4 regions of the Micromonospora sp. NPDC023644 genome follow, and region 4 is predicted to be linked to each of the others. Evidence: riboswitches for the same ligand, from Rfam matches in the RefSeq annotation. Region 4 holds a riboswitch; each other region holds the start of a gene.
What was found. Region 4 has a riboswitch for cyclic di-AMP ahead of AB0G08_RS14700 (C39 family peptidase). Riboswitches for the same ligand answer to the same signal wherever they lie in the genome.
Positions count from the first base shown of each region.

Region 1: it holds a riboswitch for cyclic di-AMP, as region 4 does, so the genes downstream of both, AB0G08_RS23465 (hypothetical protein) here and AB0G08_RS14700 (C39 family peptidase) in region 4, are expected to answer to the same signal.
Region 2: it holds a riboswitch for cyclic di-AMP, as region 4 does, so the genes downstream of both, AB0G08_RS10895 (hypothetical protein) here and AB0G08_RS14700 (C39 family peptidase) in region 4, are expected to answer to the same signal.
Region 3: it holds a riboswitch for cyclic di-AMP, as region 4 does, so the genes downstream of both, AB0G08_RS03850 (NlpC/P60 family protein) here and AB0G08_RS14700 (C39 family peptidase) in region 4, are expected to answer to the same signal.

Region 1 covers NZ_JBFABA010000041.1:43,604-48,811, forward strand. The annotation lists gene AB0G08_RS23450 (alpha/beta hydrolase) at 1-237, shown strand, start outside; gene AB0G08_RS23455 (AAA family ATPase) at 403-2,520, shown strand; gene AB0G08_RS23460 (cation diffusion facilitator family transporter) at 2,597-3,514, shown strand; cyclic di-AMP (ydaO/yuaA leader) riboswitch at 3,668-3,799, shown strand; gene AB0G08_RS23465 (hypothetical protein) at 3,813-4,892, shown strand; gene AB0G08_RS23470 (SRPBCC family protein) at 4,975-5,208, opposite strand, start outside.
Region 2 covers NZ_JBFABA010000010.1:72,661-77,868, forward strand. The annotation lists gene AB0G08_RS10875 (metal-sensitive transcriptional regulator) at 1-44, shown strand, start outside; gene AB0G08_RS10880 (DUF305 domain-containing protein) at 245-874, opposite strand; gene AB0G08_RS10885 (hypothetical protein) at 955-1,503, opposite strand; gene AB0G08_RS10890 (YibE/F family protein) at 1,864-3,216, shown strand; cyclic di-AMP (ydaO/yuaA leader) riboswitch at 3,383-3,514, shown strand; gene AB0G08_RS10895 (hypothetical protein) at 3,518-4,534, shown strand; gene AB0G08_RS10900 (carbonic anhydrase) at 4,778-5,208, opposite strand, start outside.
Region 3 covers NZ_JBFABA010000003.1:188,896-194,103, reverse strand. The annotation lists gene AB0G08_RS03865 (zinc metalloprotease) at 318-1,304, shown strand; gene AB0G08_RS03860 (pyridoxamine 5'-phosphate oxidase family protein) at 1,446-1,997, opposite strand; gene dcd (dCTP deaminase) at 2,076-2,654, shown strand; gene AB0G08_RS03850 (NlpC/P60 family protein) at 2,709-3,749, opposite strand; cyclic di-AMP (ydaO/yuaA leader) riboswitch at 3,762-3,896, opposite strand; gene AB0G08_RS03845 (peptidoglycan recognition family protein) at 4,134-5,208, shown strand, end outside.
Region 4 covers NZ_JBFABA010000015.1:108,752-113,959, forward strand. The annotation lists gene AB0G08_RS14690 (CDP-glycerol glycerophosphotransferase family protein) at 1-1,064, shown strand, start outside; gene AB0G08_RS14695 (alpha/beta hydrolase) at 1,171-1,914, opposite strand; gene AB0G08_RS14700 (C39 family peptidase) at 2,020-2,865, opposite strand; cyclic di-AMP (ydaO/yuaA leader) riboswitch at 3,093-3,232, opposite strand; gene AB0G08_RS14705 (hypothetical protein) at 3,544-4,311, opposite strand; gene AB0G08_RS14710 (hypothetical protein) at 4,460-4,975, opposite strand; gene AB0G08_RS14715 (acyltransferase) at 5,113-5,208, opposite strand, start outside.

The DNA.
Region 1 (5,208 bases), on a different contig from region 4:
CTCGCGCACCTGCCGGCGGCGGCTCTGGTCGGCGACCGGGACCGGCTCACCCCGCCGCCCTGCGCCGAGTCGATCGCCGCCGCGCTGCCGGCGACCGAGCTGACCGTCTGCCCGGGTGCCGGGCACATGCTGATGATGGAACGCCCCGACGAGGTCAACACGGCGCTGGGCGGCGTGCTGCGGCGCGTGCTCGCCGCCCCCGCTGCCGACGCCACCGCCGCCGCCCGGGCGGACTGAGCCGGGCGTCCGGGAGCGCGCCGCGGCCCCCTGCGGGCGTGACGCGGGTTCCTTTCCCGCACCGGTCGCGCCGCTGGTTGCGCGCGGGCCGTACCCTCTTGCGGTTGGCCTGGCGCGGTTCGCACGGTTCGCGCCGCCCGCCGCCGACGTCAGGAGGAGCGAGCGGTGACCGACCAGACCACCCTGGAACAGGAGATCGCCGTCGAGCAGCGGCATCTCGACCGGGTGTACGCCCGACTGGCCGAGCTGCGCCGGTCGGCGGTCAGCGCCGAGAAGGAGGGCTACCGGCTCGCCCGGGTGGGCAACTTCGGGGCGCTGGTCGAACGGGACGCGATGGTGTTCCACGCCGCGCGGCGACGGCACATGCTGGACGCCGAGCACGAGGGCCTGGTCTTCGGCCGGCTGGACCTGCTCGACCGGCAGGTGCTGCACGTCGGGCGGCTCGGCATCCGGGACGACGACGCCTCCACCCTGGTGGTGGACTGGCGGGCCCCGGCCGCCGCCGCCTTCTACCAGGCCACCCCGGCGCAGCCGCTGGGCGTGGTGCGCCGGCGCACGATCCAGTCCTCCGCCGAGCGGGTCACCCGGATCGAGGACGACCTGCTCGATCCCGTCGCCGCGCCCGCCGACATGGCGGTGGTCGGCGACGGCGCGCTGCTGGCCACGCTGTCGAAGGCCACCGGCCGGGGCATGCGGGACATCGTCGCCACCATCCAGCGGGAGCAGGACGAGGCGATCCGCTCCCCCGGCTCGGGCGTGACGATCGTGTCCGGCGGTCCGGGCACCGGGAAGACGGCCGTCGCCCTGCACCGGGCCGCGTACCTGCTCTACTCCGACCGCAGCCGGTTCGCCGGCGGCGGCATCCTGGTGGTAGGCCCGTCCGCGGTCTTCGTCGAGTACATCGCCTCGGTGCTGCCCTCGCTCGGCGAGGACACCGCCACCCTGCACTCGCTGGGCACCCTCTTCGCGGGCATGACCGCCACCCGCACCGATCCGCCGGCCGTGGCGGCGGTCAAGGGCTCGCTGCGGATGCGGCGGGTGCTGGAGCGGGCGGCCCGGGACGCGGTGCCGGGCGGCCCGACCGAGCTGCGCCTGCTCTACCGGGGCGAGCTGCTCCGGCTGGAGCGCCGCGAGCTGGACGGCATCCGGGACCGGGCGATGCCCCGGGGCGCCCGGCGCAACGAGGTGCGCCGGGCCGGCTTCGACGGGATCTTCGCGGCGCTCTGGGCGCAGGCCCGCCGGTTGGGCATCGGCCGGTTGCCCGAGCAGCGCGCGTTCGAGGACGAGATCGCCGAGCGGCCGGAGTTCCGGGAGTTCCTCAAGGCTTGGTGGCCGCGGCTGCACCCCCGGCACGTGCTCAGCTGGCTGGCCCGCCCGGACCGGCTGCACCGCTACGCCGAGGGGATCCTCTCCCGCGCCGAGATCCGGCTGCTGACCGACGCGTACCGGAGCCTCGACACCGCCGGGCTGACGATCGCCGACATCGCGCTGCTCGACGAGTTGGACGCGTTGCTCGGCAAGCCGATGCGGCCGGCCCGGGCGAAGCGGGACCCGTTCCAGCTGGCCGGCGGGGTCCGCGAGCTGAGCACCTTCGCCGACCGGCAGCGCGCCGCCCGCGAGGCGGCCCGGGAGCGCCCGGAGGACTACCGCGAGTACGCGCACGTGGTGGTCGACGAGTCGCAGGACGTCTCGCCGATGCAGTGGCGGATGATCGGCCGGCGCGGCCGGCTGGCCTCGTGGACGGTGGTGGGCGACCCGGCCCAGACGGCGTGGACGGGGGACCCCGAGGAGCTGACCCGGGCCCGGGACCAGGCGTTGGGCCGGCGCAAGCGGCACCACTTCACCCTCACCACGAACTACCGCAACTCGGCGGAGATCTTCGCGGTGGCGGCGGCCGAGATCCGCCGGCTGCACCCGGACCTCCCGCTGCCCAGGGCGGTGCGCTCCACCGGCGTCGACCCGGTCGAGCTGGCGGTGCCCCCGGCGCAGTTGGAGAGCGCCGTCGTGGCGGCGGCCCGCGCGCTGCTCGCCGAGGTCGAGGGCACGGTCGGCGTGATCACGCCGGTGCCCCGCCGCGACGAGGTGGCCGGCTGGCTGGGCGGGCTGGACGCGCCGCGCCTGCAGGTGGTGACCAGCCTGGAGGCCAAGGGCATGGAGTACGACGGGGTCGTCCTCGTCGCCCCGAGCGAGATCCGGGCCGACCCGGGTTCGGGGGTGCGGACGCTCTACGTCGCGCTGTCCCGGGCCACCCAGCGCCTGACCACCGTCGACCCGACCGGCTGAGGCCGCGTTACTTGCACACATAGCGATGTGAGCATAGATTGGACGCGAATCCGGACGCCTGACGGAGGGTGGGCGCGTGGGCGCAGGTCATGACCACCATCACGGGTCGGTGGCGAATGCCGCACACCGCCACCGGGGCCGGCTCTGGGCGGCGTTCGGGCTGCTCGCCGGCCTGATGGCGGTGGAGGCGGTGGCCGCCTTCCGCACGGGCTCCCTGGCCCTGCTGAGCGACGCCGGGCACATGTTCACCGACGTGCTCGGCATCGGCATGGCGCTCGCGGCGATCGCCGCCACCCGGCGGGCGGGCGCCGACCCGCAGCGCACCTTCGGCCTCTACCGGCTGGAGGTGCTGGCCGCGCTGGCCAACGCCGTGCTGCTCTCCGGTGTCGCGGTCTACGTCGTGGTCGAGGCGGTGCGCCGCTTCGGCGACCCGCCCGAGGTGCTGGCGGGCCCGATGCTGGTGGTCGCCGTGTTCGGCCTGCTCGCCAACGTCGGCGCCTTCGCGCTGCTGCGCTCCGGCGCGAAGGAGAGCATCAACGTCCACGGCGCCTACCTGGAGGTGCTCGGCGACCTGCTGGGGTCACTCGGCGTGATCGGGGCGGCGCTGCTGATCGCCACCACCGGCTGGTGGTGGGCCGACCCAGTGGTGGCGGTCGCGATCGGGCTGTTCATCCTGCCCCGCACCTGGCGGCTCGGGCGGGCCGCGCTGCGCATCCTCGTACAGGCCGCGCCGGAGCACCTCCAGGTCACCGCGGTACACGACCGGCTGGCCGCCGTGCCGGGCGTCGCCGAGGTGCACGACCTGCACGTCTGGACGCTGACCTCCGGGATGGAGGTGGCCTCGGCGCACCTGACGATGGCGCCCGGCGCGGAGGTGGGCGCGGTGCTGGGCGCCGCCCGGGCCGCGCTGCACGACGACTTCCAGATCGAACACGCCACGTTGCAGATCGAGCCGGGAGCGTCGCCCGGGGCCTGTGGGGCGGTGGAGTGGTAATGAGGACAACCTTAAATCTGGGAGAGTATTGTGGGCTTATGCCGGATTTGACTGTTAGTGGACGCACACCGTCCGTCACCTGCGCTGCACCAGTCACACCGGCACCGGTAGGCTCGGCTTCGGCCTCCGCCAGGCGGCACCCACCGGTGCCGGCGGTGGCCGCCGCCTAATCGCCCGGCGGGGCGAACCGGGGAACCATGTTCGTGGGGTGCATCCGCGTCAGCGGTAGGGATCTTCCGTCCCGAACCCGTCAGCTAACCCGGTCGGCGGCTGACGGAAGGACACGTGTATGCCAGTGATGGCACCTGTACGACGACGTGCCGCCCGAACGGCGGCCCTGATCGCCACGATGCTCGCCCTCGGCGCCGCGGTGGCCCCGGTCACCGCCGCCCCGGCGGCGGCCACCACCCGCGCCGGCCTGCTCGCCGCGGCTCCCGGCCAGGACGAGGAGGGTGGCACCCCCGCCCTGCGGGACCAACTGGAAGCGGCCAGCAAGGGCTACCTCGACGCCAAGCGCGCCCTGGAGACGTCGACCAAGCGGCAGCAGCAACTCACCGCGCAGCTCAAGACCACCGAGGTCGAGCTGACCGCGCGCACCGCCAACGTCGGCGAGATCGCGGGGGCCGCCTACCGCACCGGCCGGCTCAGCGTGGCGTCCGCCCTGCTCAACAGCGGCTCGCCGGACGGCTTCATGGACCGCGCCGCCGCCCTCGACGCGGTCGCCGCCAAGGAGGACCGGGCCCTGCGCGAACTCCAGGAGACCCGGGACGAGGCCACCCGCACCAAGCTCGCCCTGGACGGCGAGATCCGAGAGCAGCGCAAGCAGGTCACCGTGATGGCCAAGCGCAAGGAGCAGGCCGAACGGGCGCTGACGGTCGCCAACCGGAAGCAGCAACAACAGCGGTCCGCGGGTGGGGGCGCCTCGCCGGGCGGCACCTCGACCAAGACGGCGAAGGCGGCGCCGCGCAACCCCGACGGCTCCTGGCCGCGTGAGTCGTGCAGCGTCAACGACCCGACCCCCGCCAACGGCTGCATCACCCCGCGCACCCTGCACGCGCTCAACCAGGCCAAGGCGGCGGGCTTCACCCGCTACGTCTCCTGCTACCGCCCCGGCGGCTCCGGCGAGCACCCGAAGGGCCGGGCCTGCGACTTCGCGGCCCAGAAGGGCGGCTTCGGCGGCGACGCCACCGGCGGCGACCGGACGTACGGCAACAACCTGGCGGCGTACTACGTGCGCAACGCCGACCGGCTCGCCGTGCTCTACGTGATCTGGTACAGGCAGATCTGGCTGCCGAGCAGCGGGTGGAAGTCGTACAGCGGGGCCAACGGCGACCCGTCCAGCGACCACACCAACCACGTGCACCTGTCGGTCTACTGACGCCCGCGCCCCGGTGTCCCGCCCGTCGGCGGGACACCGGGGGGCGTGGACGCCCGTCGCCTCCGGTCGCCCCGGCCGGCGGTCAGTCGGCCGGCAGCCCGGGCGGGCGCGTGTCGAGGGCCGCGGCGAGACGGGCGGCCAGCCCGAGATGGGCCGCCCGGGCCTGGCGGAACGCGTAGCCGAAGAGCGGCGCGGGCGCGGCGAGGGTGATCTCCACGTCGATGCGGACCACGTCGTCGGGCTCCACCCGCAGCCGGGTGTGGTTGCGCACCGTGGTGGCGGGCCACTGCCGCGCCACGGTGACGATCTCGTCGGG
Region 2 (5,208 bases), on a different contig from region 4:
CCGAGATGATGGCCGCCGTCGGCCGCCTGATGAAGCGGGGCTGACGTCGGCCTCCTGATGAAGCGGGACCGACTCGGCCGCCTGATAGAGCGGGGCTGAATCGGCCGACACCGCCGCCGGGCGCCTCCCGGCGGACCAGCCGCCGCGTCCCCGGCCTCCCGGGCGCCCGTCCCGACCCGTACGGAGGTCGCGGCCCGGCGCCGGGGCCCCGGCGCCCCTCGGTGGGAACGCCGGGGCGACCGGGTCAGAGCCGGCCGAGGATCTTCCTCATGGTGTCGATCTCGGCCTGCTGGGTGCTGACGATCTGCCCGGCCAGAGCCTTGGCCTCCGCGTTCGCGCCCCGGGCGAGCTCGTCGCGGGCCATGGTGACCGCGCCCTCGTGGTGGGCGATCATCATGGTCAGGAACTGCCGGTCGAACTCCCGGCCGGTGGCCGCCGCCAGTTTCGTCATGTCGGCCTCGGACATCATTCCGGGCATGCCGTGGTCCATGTGCGGCAGCTCGGCTCCCGGCGACGGCACCGGCCGTCCCCAGGCCGCCAACCAGCCGCTCATGGTGGCGATCTCGGGCGCCTGGGCCGCCTTGATCTCCACGGCGAGCCGCTTGACCTCCGGGTCGGCCGCCCGCGTCGCCGCCAGGTCCGCCATCTCCACCGCCTGCCGGTGGTGCGGGATCATCATCGTGGCGAACATCGCGTCGGCGTCGCCGAACGCGGCTGCGCCGGTGGCGGTGGCCGCCGGCCCACCGGTGCCGGACGGGCCGTGTCCGGCCTCCGGGGACGAGTGGCCGTCGCCGCCGCAGGCGGTCACGGCGAGGGCTGCGGTGATGGCGACGCCGGCCAGGGCGGCACGGCGCGCAAGGGTACGAGTGGTCATGTCTGGGCCTTTCGGTGTCGGAACGTACGCGGCACGACGGGGACGCGGAACGGCGTGAGCCGCACCGCGTCGGACGCGTCCTACCTGCGCAGCACCGAGACCGTGGCGAGCCGCAGACCGACCGGTCGGGGCGGCGGGGCCCGGGGCGACGGGAGCGGGCAGACCGGCCCGCGCCCCGCCGGGCGGACGGCGCGTACGCGGGCCGACAGCAGCGCGGCGAGCAGCAGCGAGGCGGCGAACGCCCCCAGCACGGCCAGGCACACTCCCCACCCGGGCAGTCCTCCCCCCGCGTCGCCGAACGGCAGGAGCCGGTCGGACGCGCAGCCCGCGGGGCAGCCCGCGACGGCCCGGAGAGCCGCCACGACGGCGTGCGGGAGGGCGGTGCCGTGCGGGGGCGGCACGAGCGCGTCCGCGGCGACCCCGTGCGGGCCGGGCGCGGCGACGGCGTGCGGGCCGGGCGCGGCGGCAGCGTGCGGGCGGGATGCGGCGGCGGCGTGTGCCGACGGGCCGGCGGGGTGACCCGTCGGGTGCGAGTCGTGGCCGATGGTGTGCATCGCGGCCAGGCCGAGCAGCGTGCCGACGAGCAGCAGGAGCCGGGCCCCCCGCGCCGCCGTCACCGTCGTCCGCACACCCGTCACGCTAGCGCGTCGGCCCGCCCGTACGGGGGCCACCGCGCGGCGCGCCCTGCGAACAGCCGGCGCCGAAGGTGGCCCGTCGACGGTCCGCGTCCCGACACCACCCCGCACCACCTGCGCCCGCATCCCGGGATGGCTACCATTCGGCCGATGGCCCTCCGGATTCCGCACCGCCCGTCCCGCGCCCCCACTGGGCGGCGGCGGTGACCATTCACGACCGGACCGGGGCCGACGACCGCGGTACGTGACCGCACCGCCACGCGGGGGTTCCCCCGTCCCCCGCCACGCGGCGACGCTGAACCGACCGGCCCGCCGGCACGTACCCCGCCCTGGATTCGTTGGGAGACACACTCGATGGGCGCCGACCACACCCGCCCCGCTCCGTCCGCCCCGCCCGGGGTGCGGCGGATCCTCGTCGCGACGGTGGTGCCCCTCTTCGTCGCCACGGTGATCGCGGCGCTGGTGCTCTGGCCGTGGGACGCGCGCGATCCCGCGGCCGGCACCGAGCCGCCCCGCCACCACGGCACGGTGACGCGGGTGGTGACGGAGCCGTGCCCGCCCGCCCCCGAGACGCCGGAGGGGAGCCCGGACGCGGCGCAGGGCCCCTGCGGCACGGTCACCGTACGGGTGGAGGACGGCCCCGACGCCGGCCAGCAGGTGGAGACGCCGGTGCCGGCCGGGCCCGGCGCGCCGAGCGTCGCCGTGGGCGACGAGATCATCCTGGTCGAACTCACCGACCCCGCCGATCCCACGGCCAGCACCTTCAACATCGCGGAGCACCAGCGCGGCAAGCCGCTGCTCTGGCTGGTCGCGCTCTTCGCGGCGGCGATCGTCGCCTTCGGGCGGTGGCGCGGGCTGGCCGCGCTGGCGGGCCTGGCGGCGAGCTTCGCCATCCTGCTGACCTTCGTGCTGCCCGGCATCAGCGCCGGGAGCCCACCACTCCTGGTCGCGGTCGTCGGCGCCGCTCTGATCATGTTCGTGGTGCTCTACCTGACCCACGGGGTGACCGCGCAGACCTCGGTCGCCGTGCTCGGCACGCTGGGCAGCCTGGTGCTGACCGGCGTCCTCGGCACGATCGCCACCGCCGCGACCCACCTGACCGGGTTCGGCAGCGAGGACGCCACCACGTTGTCGATGTACCAGGCCGACGTCGACCTGCACGGCCTGCTGCTGGCCGGGATCATCATCGGTTCCCTCGGCGTGCTCGACGACGTCACGGTCACCCAGGCCGCCACGGTCACCGAGCTGGCGCACGCCAACCCCGGGCTGTCCCGGATGCAGCTCTACCGGGCGGCGACCCGGGTCGGCCGGGCGCACATCGCCTCGACGGTGAACACCATCGTGCTGGCGTACGCCGGCGCCTCGCTGCCGGTGCTGCTCCTGCTGACCGCCGACTCGCGGGCGGTGACCCAGATCCTCACCAGCGAGTTCCTGGCTCAGGAGATCGTCCGCAGCGCGGTCGCCACCCTGGGCCTGATCGCCGCCGTGCCGCTGACCACCGGGCTGGCGGCCGTGGTGACCGCGGCGGGCCGGCGCGGCGGGGACGCCACCGACCGCGCGGCGTCCGCGCCCGCGCCGGCGCCCCGGCCGGCGGCCGACCGGTCCGAGGCGCTGGAGGCGCTCAGCGGGCCGCGCGCCGCGGACGCGCCGTCCGCCGCTCCCGGCGGATGGCCCGGTCGGAACAGGAGCACGGACACCGCATGGTGACACTCCTCAGCGTGACCGAACAGGACGTCCGACCTGATAAACGCGTCACTGCTCACCCTCCGCCATCACGAAATAACGCATTTAGTCGGCTTAGGGACGTAGATCCCCGGGAGTGCTCTCAGGTAACCTCGCTGCCGGTCACCGCCGAAGGCGCGCAGCGGCGCCTGCGGTGCCGCCGCCCAATCGCCGCCAGGCGAGCCGGGGACCCAGGTACGTGGGGTGAATCCGCGACAGCGGTAGGGGCCACTTCCGCCCCGAACCCGTCAGCTAACCCGGTCGGCGGTCGACGGAAGGGAAAACTGTGACGGCACCCCTACGCCGCTGGTTGACGCCCGTGGTGGCCGTGCTCGCCGCCCTGGCGGTCTTTGCCGGGCCCCTCCCGGCGGCGGCCGCGCCCACCCCGCCCAAGCCCTCCGGGCACGGGGACAACGAGCCCAAGCTGCTCGACGACCTGATCGAGGCCCGCAACCGGTCCTATGTGCAGGCCCAGGCGAAGCTGAAGAAGTCGGAAGAGCGCCAGCTCGAACTGGCCCTGGAGGTCGACCGGGCACAGGCCGAGCTGGACGCGCTGGCCCCGCAGGTGAGCCAGATCGCCGCCCAGTCCTACCGAACCGGGCGGATCGGCGCGGTGTCGATGCTGCTGGACACCGCCAGCCCCGACTCGTTCGTCCGCCGCGCCGCCGCCCTCGACGAGATCAACCTGGTCAACTCCAAGAAGCTGGCCGAGGTGAACGCGATCAGGGACCGCGCCAAGCAGGCCAAGCTGGCGGTCGACGCCGAGGTGCGCGAGCAGCAGAAGCTGAAGAACGAACTGGCGCGTGGCAAGCGCGAGGCGGAGAAGGCGCTCGCGCTGGTCGGCGGCAGGGGGTTGACCAGCGGCAAGGTGGTCGCCACCTCGCCGGTGGCTCGGATGGCGCCGGGTCGCACGGCCGACGGCGACTGGCGGCCGCTGTCAGCCACCGAGGACGACCCGACCACCTCCGGCCGAATCACCGCGCGCACCCTGCACATGTACAAGGAGGTCAGGCGGGCCGGCTTCAACCGGTTCGTCGGCTGCTACCGCTCCGGCGGGCCGTACGAGCATCCGAAGGGCCGGGCCTGCGACTGGTCGCTGCAACGCAGCGGCTTCTCCCCCTGGCACAACGACGACACATACATGTACGGCAACAACCTGACCGCGTTCCTGGTCCGTAACGCCGACCGGCTCGGCATCTACTACGTGATCTGGAACCGGCAGATCTGGTTCCCGGCGACCGGCTGGAAGTCCTACAGCGGCCCGTCGAACCACACCGACCACGTGCACGTCTCACTGCTCTAGCCGAGACCCACCCCCAGGGCCGCCCCGCCGGACGCGGGGCGGCCCTGTGTCGTCGGCGGGGCGGCCCTGTCGTCGCGTGGGACCGCCCGCCGCGGGAACGGCGGGTCGGGACAGGCCGCAGGCAGGAACGGGCGGGAGACGGGCCCTCGCGCCGGGACACGGCACGGCCGGGCACGGCACTGCGAGACGCGGCGCAGCGAGGCGCGGCAGGGCGCCGCGGGGTAGGCCGGGCGGCGGAGGGTGTCAGGCGAGCGCGGCGCTGGCCGCCGGCTCCGGCGCGTCGACCGCGCGGGAGGGCACCGCGGCCACCGTCCGCACCTCGCCGGCGGTCAGCCGGTACGACATGCCGACCACCCCGCAGCGACCGGCGGCCACCTCGGCGGCGAGCACGGCGGAGCGGCCCAGCATCGCCTCGACGGTGTGCGCGATGTGGATGTCGACGATCCGGTCGATGTCGTCCACGCCCTCGGCGGCGGCCCGGCGCAGGCTGGGCACCACCGCGTCGACCACGGCGCACAGGTGCCCGACCGGCGGGGTGCCGGTGGCGTCCGCCGCCCGCGCCGCCTGGACGGCCCCGCAGGAGTCGTGCCCGAGCACCACCACCAGCGGCGTGCCCAGGACCGTGACGGCGTACTCCACGCTGCCCAGCACCTCGGGGCCGATGGTGTGCCCGG
Region 3 (5,208 bases), on a different contig from region 4:
CCGTTCCCCGGTGTTGCGATCTTGGTAGCAGACGGCCCCTGCAAGGGCCCCAACTGACCAAGATCGCGCCGCGCCGCACCACCACGCACCACCACGCACCGCGCCGCACCGCGCCACCACGCGCCGCGCCCCACACCACGCCACCACGCGCCGCCCCCATCGCCGGGCGTCGATCATGAAACGCCGCCGCCAGGAAAAAGTTCCACCGCGGCAACATATAGGCGTTCTCAAATCCTTTGATCGGTTGTAACGTCTGCCCAACGTTCCAGCCACGGCGTGACATACCCCCTGTCGCGCCGGAAGAAAGAGGTGGGCCCATGGGACTCCGTCCCAACCTGCTGACCCGGCGTACGGCCGGCGTCGCGTCGACGACCCTCGCGCTGCTGCTCAGCACCGCCGCCGTGGGCGTCGTACCGGCCGCTTCGGCCTTCTCCGCCGCTCCGGCCGAGGTCTGCGCCGAGCCGGCCGACGTCCACTCGGACGCCCGCGTCAAGCCGGGCGGCGGGGCCAAGCACGAGCCGAACGAGCTGACCCTCGCGGAGACCCGCGAGCGCGAGGCCGACCTGGCCGCCGCGCTGCGCGAGCGGGCCCGGTTCCGCGCCGGCGCCGGCGCCGTCACGGCGGCCGCCACCGTCACCATCCCGGTCGTGGTGCACGTGATCCAGGAGGACAGCACCCGGGCCGGCGGCAACATCCCCGACTCGATGATCAGCTCGCAGATCAGCGTGCTGAACCAGTCGTTCAGTGGGGCGACCGGCGGCGCGTCCACCGCGTTCAGCTTCCAGCTCCAGACGATCAACCGGGTGACGAACCCGTCCTGGTACCCGATCGTGCAGGGCTCCTCGGCGGAGCGGTCGATGAAGACCTCGCTGCGTACGGGCGGCAAGAACACCCTCAACATCTACCTGGGCGAGCTGAGCGACAGCCTGCTCGGCTGGGCGACCTTCCCGACCCGCAAGCTCAACAGCATGGACGGCGTCGTCGTGCTGAGCGAGTCTCTGCCGGGTGGCACCGCCGCCAACTACAACCAGGGCGACACGGGCACCCACGAGGTCGGCCACTGGCTGAACCTCTACCACACCTTCCAGGGCGGCTGCTCCGGCTCGGGCGACAGCGTCAGCGACACGGCGGCCGAGGCATCCCCGGCCTACCAGTGCCCGACCGGACGGGACACCTGCACCGCCCCGGGCACCGACCCGATCACCAACTTCATGGACTACACGTACGACTCCTGCATGCACCAGTTCACCGCCGGGCAGGCCAGCCGCATGCTGACCGCCTGGAACGCGTACCGCGCGGCGTAGTTCCGCCGTACGACTCATCGGTGCCGGCCTCGCTCGACGGGGCCGGCACCGGCGTCTGTGCAGGCCCCGTGGGCGCGCACGCGGGTGGTGGGCGCGGTGTGGCGCCCCGGACGGGGACGGCCCGGGGCGCCACACCGCGGCTCAGGCGGCCGGGCGGGCGGCGTGGCCGCCGACGCTCCCCGACCGGGTCTCGGGCACCACGGCGGTGCCGGCGGCGGCCGCGTGGGGATCGAACCACACCTGGACGGCGGGCCGGGCGTGCCCCTCGCCGACGCCGCCCGCGATGCCGGACTCGCGGCGGGCCAGCATCGCCACGTCGACGGTGAACTCGAAGACCCGCCAGTCGACCTGCGGCGCGGCCCGGTGGCTGCGGGCCAGCCGGGCGACCCGGGCCGGGTCGGTCACCGGCCGGGCGTAGCCGGCGACGTAGGCCTCGTCGTCGCTCTCCTCCGGCGGGAAGGAGTGCAGCGCGTAGCGACCGTCGCGCTCCAGGTCGCGCCGCTTGGGCGAGTCGACGACGAAGCAGAAGAGCCCCTCGTCGGTGATCACCGGGGAGACCGGGTGCACCCGGGGACCGCCGTCGGCGCGGACGGTGGCCAGGTAGCCGAAGCCCGGCCCGTACTGCTGCATGAGAAGGCGGATCCCGTCGGCGAGGCGGGGCTCGTCGGCGGCGAATTCGGACCAGGAAGCCATGCCGGCATTCTATCGAACAAACGTACGAAGACGCACTCCGACACGCAGGTCACGCGCGTCGCTCGCTAAGGTGTGCGGATGCTGCTCTCCGACCGCGACCTGGCCTCCGAGATCGAGGCGGGGACGCTCGCGCTGGAGCCGTTCGAGCCCGCGCTGGTGCAACCCTCCAGCATCGACGTACGCCTGGACAATCTCTTCCGGGTCTTCAACAACCACCTCTACACCCACATCGACCCCGCGCAGCAGCAGGACGACCTCACGTCGAAGGTCGAGGTGCCGGAGGGCGAGCCGTACGTGCTGCATCCGGGCGAGTTCGTGCTCGCCTCGACGCTGGAGGTCATCTCGCTCGGCGATCAGCTCGCCGGCCGCCTGGAGGGCAAGTCGAGCCTGGGCCGGCTGGGCCTGCTCACCCACTCCACGGCGGGCTTCATCGACCCGGGCTTCTCCGGCCACGTGACCCTGGAGCTGTCGAACGTGGCCAACCTGCCGATCACCCTCTGGCCGGGCATGAAGATCGGCCAGCTCTGCATCTTCCGGCTCTCGTCGCCGGCGCAGCACCCGTACGGCTCGGCCGTCTACGGCTCGCGCTACCAGGGCCAGCGCGGGCCGACCCCGAGCCGCTCCTGGCAGCACTGGCGCACCTGGCCGACCCGCTGACCCGACCCTCGGCCGGGCGGAGGGCCCCCGCCGGACAGGGGCCCTCCGGGCATGTCAGCCGGGCCGGCCGTAACTGTGGATCGGGCCGTCGTCGACCTTCTTCATCCTGATCGGCACCCCGGCGCGGGAGGCGTGCACCACCCAGCCCCCGCCGACGTACATGCCGACGTGGTGCAGGTCGCTGTAGTAGAAGACGAGGTCACCCGGGCGCAGCTCGCCCCGGCTGACGGTCGCGGTGGCCCGGCGCTGCTGCGCGGCGTTGTGCGGCAGCGAGACCCCGGCCTTCGCCCAGGCGGCGAGCATCAGCCCGGAGCAGTCGTACGAGTTCGGCCCCTCGGCGCCCCAGACGTAGGGCTTGCCGATCTGGGCGCAGGCGAACTTCACGGCGGTGCCGGCCGCCCCGCCGGGGTAGCCGGCCGGGCAGGGGGCGGGGCGCAGCGGCCCGCCGCCACCGTTGCCGTAGACCCGCAGCCGCAGCTTCTGCAACCGGTCGATCTCGGCGTTGATCTGCTTCTTCTTCGCCGCGAGCTGGGCCTCGGTGCGGCTGAGCTGGACGACCATCTCGTCCAGCGGCGCCTTCTTCCCGGCCAGCCGGTCGCGCAGCTGGGCGACCTGCCGCACGTCCTGCTGCTGGTGCTGGGCGAACCGGTCGAGCAGTTCGAGCTGCCCGAGCATCTCGCTCGGCGAGCGGCTGCCCAGCAGGGCGTTGACGACGGAGACGTTCTCGCCCTTGTAGGCGCGGGCGGCCAGCGCGGCCACCTTCTCCATCGCCTGGTCGACCTGCTTCTCCAGCGGCCCGATCTGCGCGGCGAGCGCGTCGGCCTGCTTCCGCCTGGCGGCCAGGTCCTGTCGGGTGGCGTTGTGCCGTTCGATGATCGGTTCGAGCTTGTTCCAGTCCTCGTCGATCTGTCGCTCGATCTCGGCGACCGTCGGTTCGGCGTGGGCCGCCGTGGCGCCGCCGGTCAGGACGACGGCGAACGCGGCCAGGGCGGCGAGGGCGGTGGTGCAGCGGTACCAGCGTGGGCGCGGCGCAGCCGTCACCGGGTCGGCGAGGGCCGACCGGGTCGACGGTGGCCGCGGGGCATGGTGTGCCACCGGGGTCCGTACTCCTTCTTCCGTACCGCCTACCGGGTTAGCTGACGGGTTCGGGCGGGAAGGGGCGCCCTACCGCAGGGACTGCGGATTCACCCCGGGGAACCTGGGTCCCCGGCTCGCTCGGGAGCGACTCGGCGGTGCCGGACCGTCACCGCCCTGGTTGGACGGATTGTCACCGGCCGACGAAGGACCAGAGTAGAGACGACCGTTATCGATCCGCAACCCTTCGGGCGGTGACACTCCGTACTCATCCGGGCGGGCGGATCCGCAACCCGGACGACGAGAGTTTCCTTCCTTTTGAAGTGTCGGGCGGAAAGGTATTGACCCGAGGCGGCGGACGGGGCGAAGGTGGCCCCATCTTTGCCCGTCCGAACTGGGGGTCTGATGCACCTGTCAGCGACATCAAGGAGCAGACGCGTCCTGCTGGCCGCGGCCGTGGCCGCCGCCCTGGCGGCGACGCCGCTCACCGCCGCCGGATCCGCCGCCGCGTCGCCGGCGACCGACCGGCAGCAGCAGTACGCCGCCGCGGCGACCGAGTACGGCGTGCCCGAGAGCGTCCTGCTCGGGGTCTCCTACCTGCAGTCCCGCTGGGACACCAACGCCGGCACGCCGAGCACCAGCGGCGGCTACGGACCCATGCACCTCACCGACGCCGAGCACGTCGCCGCCCTGTCCGGTGGCACCCACCACGACGAGGGCACCGAGGACCCGCGCGGCGACGACTCCCGCCGGTCCCTGGCCGAGGCGCACGAGCCGCCGGCCGCTGCGCCGCCCGACGAGGCGGCGCTCCGGACGCTCGACGCCGCCGCGGAGCTGACCGGCGCCAGCGAGGAGGCGCTGCGGACGGACGTCACGGCGAACATCCGGGGCGGCGCGGCGCTGCTGGCCGCGTACCAGAAGGAGATCGGCGCCCCGGTCGGCGCCGGCACCGACCCGGCGGCCTGGTACGGCGCGGTGGCCCGGTACTCCGGCGCGGACAGCGCCGACGCCGCGGCGGCCTTCGCCAACGAGGTGTACGCCACCATCGCCACGGGCGACAGCCGGCTGACCGACGACGGGCAGCGGGTCACGCTGGCCGGCGTCGCGGTCCAGCCGGACCGCTCCTGGCTGGACCGGCTGAACCTGCGCAAGCTCGCGCGGCCCGACGGGCTGGAGTGCCCGAGCGACATCTCCTGCGAGTGGATCCCGGCGCCGTACCAGCAGTACGGCCCGACGATCGAGGACTACGGCAACCACGACCTGGCCGACCGCCCCGCGCAGCAGAAGATCGAATACATCGTCATCCACGACACCGAGGGCTACTTCGGGCCGAGCGTCAACCTGGTCAAGGACCCGAAGCGGGTGGGCTGGCACTACACCCTGCGCTCGGTGGACGGCCACATCGCCCAGCACATCAAGACCAAGAACGTGGGCTGGCACGCCGGCAACTGGTACGTGAACTCCAAGTCCATCGGGCTGG
Region 4 (5,208 bases):
CGTTCCTGGTGATGGTGCGCGAGCCGGAGTTCCTGCCCGTGGTCGCGGCGGCCACCCGCGCGCCGGTGGTCTACTGCCCCACCACCAAGGCGATGGACGAGGCGCTGGTGCCGAGCCTGCGGGTGGCGTTCTACGTCAACCACGGCGCGAAGAACAGCCACTGCATCCGCTTCACCCAGCTGACCCACGTCCAGCTGCACCACGGCGACAGCGACAAGGCCCCCAGCGCCAACCCCGTCTCGGCGATCTTCGACCGGATCTTCGTCGCCGGCCAGGCCGCCATCGACCGGTACGCGCGCGCCGGGGTGGACATCCCGGCGGAGAAGTTCGTCATCGTCGGCCGCCCGCAGGTCGAGGCGATCGAGGTACGCCCCGAGCCGGCGCACGGCCGGGGCAACCCGACGGTGCTCTACACGCCGACCTGGACCGGGCACCACGCGGACGCCAACTACTGCTCCCTGCCGGTGGCCGAGACCCTGCTGCGCCGGCTGCTCGACCGGGGCGCGACGGTGATCCTGCGGGCCCACCCGTACACCTCGCAGAACCCGGCCTCCGCCCGGCAGCTGGGCCGGCTCGCCGAGTTGCTGGCGGCGGACCGGGCCCGCAGCGGCCGGCAGCACGTCTTCGGCGCCGCCGCGAGCCGGGAGCTGACCCTGACCGAGTGCGTGAACCGCTCGGACGCGCTGATCTCCGACGTGTCCGGGGTGATCTCCGACTACCTCTACTCCGGCAAGCCGTACGCGGTGACCGACATGGGGGACTCCGGCGACCGGTTCTGCGAGCAGTTCCCGCTCGCCGGGTCGGGCTACGTGCTGCGCCGCGACATGTCCAACGTCGACGAGGTGCTGACCGCGCTGCTGGACACCGACCCGCTGGCCTCGGCCCGGTGGACCACCCGGAGCCGCTACCTGGGCGACTTCCCCGCCGAGTCGTACGCCGAGGCGTTCCTGGAGGCCGCGCGGCGGCAGCTCGACGGGGGCTGGAACCCGCCGGCCCCGCGCGTCGCGGGCGCGACCGGCCTGCCGCTCGACCCGGACGACGCGGCCCTCTCCCCCACCGCCTGACACCCTGCTCGGGCGGCCCGCTCCGGGTCAGGCTCCCGCCGCTGCGGCACGCGACGGCCGTCCGCACCCGGAATCCTCGACGCCGCGCCCCGGGGCGGGGCAGCCGTCAGCGGTACGGGTCGACGAGGTCCAGGACCGCCTCGGGGGCCTCGACGTGGGCGTTGTGGCCGAGGCCGGGCAGGGTGGCGACCGGCACGCCCAGCTCCTTGAGCTGGGCGTCGGTGACCATGGGGTCGTGCTCGCCGCGGGCCAGCAGCACCGGCACGTCGGTCGCCGCCAGCAGGGCGGGCAGGTCCGGCGCGCCCACGCCGAACGCGGCCGGGTCCATCGCCAGCCGCCAGCGGCCGTCGACCTGCCGCAGCCCGGCCTCCACGACGGGATGGTCGGGGGCGAAGAGCCCGGTCAGGCCGGCCACCCGCAGGTAGCGGCGGGCCGCCTCGTCCCGGCTCGCGAACCAGGTCACCGGCCGGGCGGCCAACTCCCCCGCCTTCGCCAGCTCCGCCGGCGACCAGACGGCCTTGATGCCGAGCCCCACCACGGCGTCGACCGGCAGCCCGGCGCTCCGGGCGGCCAGTGCCAGGCCGACCACCCCGCCGAGGGAGTGCCCCAGCACGACGAGCCGGTCCCCCGCCGAAAGCCCCGTGGAGATCCGCGCGGCCAGCCCCGGGAACGAGTACGCCGGCAGCGGCGGCGACCAGCCGTGGCCGGCGAGGTCCGGCGCCAGCCACCGCCCCGCCCAGCGACGCTCGAGCAGCGGCGCCCAGGGCAGCCACACCTCGCCGGTGGCGCCCATCCCGTGCAGCAGCAGAAGCACCCGCCGGCCGTCCCGGTCACCCGATTCATCGACCATGGGGCGCAGTGTGCCACCACGGGACGCCGCGGGCGAGGGCCCTGACCCGGACACGACAACGGGCGCCGACCCCCGGCACGGGGAGCCGACGCCCGACGCTGTCGCTCAGGCGGAGTAGCCGCGGGTGGCCGCCCAGTTCGCCAGGGCGATGGTGCTCATCCAGTACGACGCGGTCGCCGGGTTCGCCGAGTCGGCGACCTTCACCAGCCGCCCCTCGTCCTGGTAGCCCACCACGGCGATGTAGTGCCCGCCGGGGAAGGAGTGCCAGCCGCCGTCGGTGTCCGTGGCGCTGCCGGCGACGTTCACCACGACGCCCCGCCCGTCGCCGATGGCCGCGACCACGTCGGCCTGGAGACGGTCCATCTGGGCCGGGGTGGCGGCGCCACCCGGGATCATCCGGGTGCGGTACGGGTCGCCCTTCACCGTCGCGTTCAACACGCGGGTGGTGTCCTGGGCCGAGTCGGTGCCCATCTGGTCGGTGCCCAGCTGGGCGCCGAGGGCGTCCTGGCTGCGCGCGATGCCGGCGGCGCTGAGGGCGTGCCGGACGGCCGCCGGACCGCAGTTGTAGAAGGTGGTCTGGGCCTGGTAGTCGTAGTCCAGGGTCTTGTCGGCCGGGGGCTTCGGCGGGGCCGGCTTGCGGGTCACGTCCGGGTCCGGGGCGGCGCTGGAGGCGCTGGCCGACGGGGCGGCGCTGGAGGCGGCCGGGGCGGCGCTGGACGGGGCGGTCGCGACCCGGGCCTGGCTGCGCGAGGCCGCGGTGTCGTCCCGCAGTTCGGTCGCGGCCACCAGGGCCTGCGCGGCGGCGGGGGCCTCGTCGGTGCCGGCCAGCAGCGCGCCGGAGCCCGACGCCAGCACGAGCGCCGCTGCGGACGCGGCGGCCAGCTGGTACGGACGCTCGGACGTGAGGCGACGCAGCTGTCGCTTGAGGTGGTGCTTCACGGTTTCCTCCACGGGCTGGGGGTGAGCGGTCGTCGGTCCGTGCCGAGGGCAGGGCGGACCGCCGCGCGGACGGACGTCCGGGCGGGTCGTGGACCACTCAGGGGACGCGCCCGGGATGCCGGGCGACGGACGGTGACCGGTGGGTCAGCTCGCGACCGGCGGACGGACGAGCACGGGCACCGCGGCGCCGTGGAGACGGCGGAACAACCGAGGGGTGGACGGGTGTGGCATGAGGATGGAACTCCTTCCGACACCGCCGACCGGGTTAGCTGACGGATTCGGGCGGGAAGAACGCCCTACCACGGGCCACGGCCCACGGATTCACCCCAACAAGCACTGGGTCCCCGGTTCGTCGTTCACGATTAGGCGGGTCGGCGCGGCGTCGCCTCTGGCGATCGGGTACCGCACCGGACGCGCCGACATTACTGGCCGGTCCGGGCCCTGCCAACCCCGTCCCACCTGCTTAAACCTTGATCTAGAGGCAATTTTTGCGGGCACTTCGCCACTGACGCGACTCAATGGGACGACCGTTTCCGAGCGCCCCTTGGGGTGACAACGGGACGAGTGGCGGACATCGGCGTCGAAACCCCGGCGGGAATCGACCGCGCCGCGCCGGATGACCGGTTCACCGGCATGGTGACCGGCGTCACCGAAGGATTCCTCGGCGTCGCGGGGACGGCGTGCGGCGACTCAGCCCACCCGGGCGGGCCGCCAGCGTGCCGCGGGCACGGGCCGGGGCGCGGCGGACGCCACCCGCGGCGCGGGGAGCCGGCCCGGCCGGAGCCGGGCCGCCGCGGCGTACGCCTCCACGGCCAGCGCCCGCGCCGCCTCGGCGGCCAGGTCGGCGTCGCGCCACGCCGCCCGTTCCCGTTCGGCGGCGGCGCGGTGGCGGGCGCGCTTCGCGTCGCGTACCGCGCGGGCCAGCACGATCTCCTGCTCGGCCGGGTGCCGCCGGGGATCCCAGCCCGCCCGCCGGGCGAACACGTCGCTGAGTTGACGGGCGGAGAGGTCCCCACGCCAGTGGGCGGCCATCGCGGCGTGGTGCAGCCAGCGCTCCCGGGCGGCGTACTCGGCGGGCGTGCGCGGGGTGCGCGGGGCGGGCAGGAGGGCGGCCGCGGTCAACCGGCGGGCGGCCCTCTCCGCCTCGTCGTACGCCTGCCAGGCCCGGTCGGACTCCTCCTGCGCGGCGAGCCAGTCGGCCCGTCGCCGCCGGGCGGTCCGGGCGGCCCGGGCCGCCGCGACCGCCACCTCCTCGGCGTAGCGGCGCAGGTCGGCCGCGTCGGCCACCTCCGCCGCGGGATCGTCGGCCGGCGGCGCGACCGGAGCGTCGACGGGGCGGGCCCGCTCGGGGCGGGCGACCAGCACGGCGAGCACGGTCAGGGCCAGCAGGAGCAGGACCGACCAGATGACGGCGGCCTGCGGCACCTCGATCAGGAACTGGTAGAGGACGGTCTCCATGGTCGGCACCTCACGGACGAGTGCGGCGGCGGGGCGTACGCGCCGCCCGGACGACCGGCGTGGTGACGCCACGGGCCGCCGTCGGGCGGTGCGGGGACGAGGTTCGGTGGGCGCGGGCACGGGCGCCGGCCCGTGCGGGTGACGCGGCTCAGCCGCGCGGCGGCGCCCGGGGGCCGGCGGGGCGCGAGGCGGACCCGGCCGGCAGCCGCACCGGACCCGCGAGCACGACCACGGCGGCCCGGTCCGGGGCCGGTTCGGCGGCGGGCGCGGCGGAACGGGCAGCCCCGTCGCGGACGGCCCGGACAGGACCGGCGGCACGGACAGGACCGGCGGCACGGACGGGACCGGCGGCACGGACAGGACCGGCGGCACGGGCGGGGCCAGCGGCACGGGCGGGGCCGGCGGCACGGGCAGTGCGCGCGGGACCGTCGGCGCGGATGACGTCGTCCGCCCGGGCGGCGGGCGCGGCGCAGGGGCAGTCCGGCCAGCCGGCGGGCGGCGGCGGGGCGGGGGCCGCCAGGGCCTCGGACGCCCCGCCGAGCGGCGCGGCGGGGAACGCCCCGGCGCCGGCGGTGAACGCGACCGCGACCGCCAGGCCGGTCAGCAGTCGCGCGGCCCACCGCGCCACCCACCACAGGGGACAGGTGAGCGCGACGGTAGCCACGCGATCACGCTACCGCCGGTTCCGCCGGCCCGCACCGCCACCGGGCGTGTCGGCCCGCGCCGCACCGGCAGGCTGGACGCACCCGCCCCGGTGGCGCGGGTTCCGCACGGCGGTGGACGCCCGGGTGGCCGGGGCGGTCAGCGCGAGTCGACGTACGCCGATCGGCGGTCGGGCTGCGGGTCGGCGGGCCGGGGGCGCGGCACGGCGTTGCCCCGCTCCCCCGGCGGCGGCGC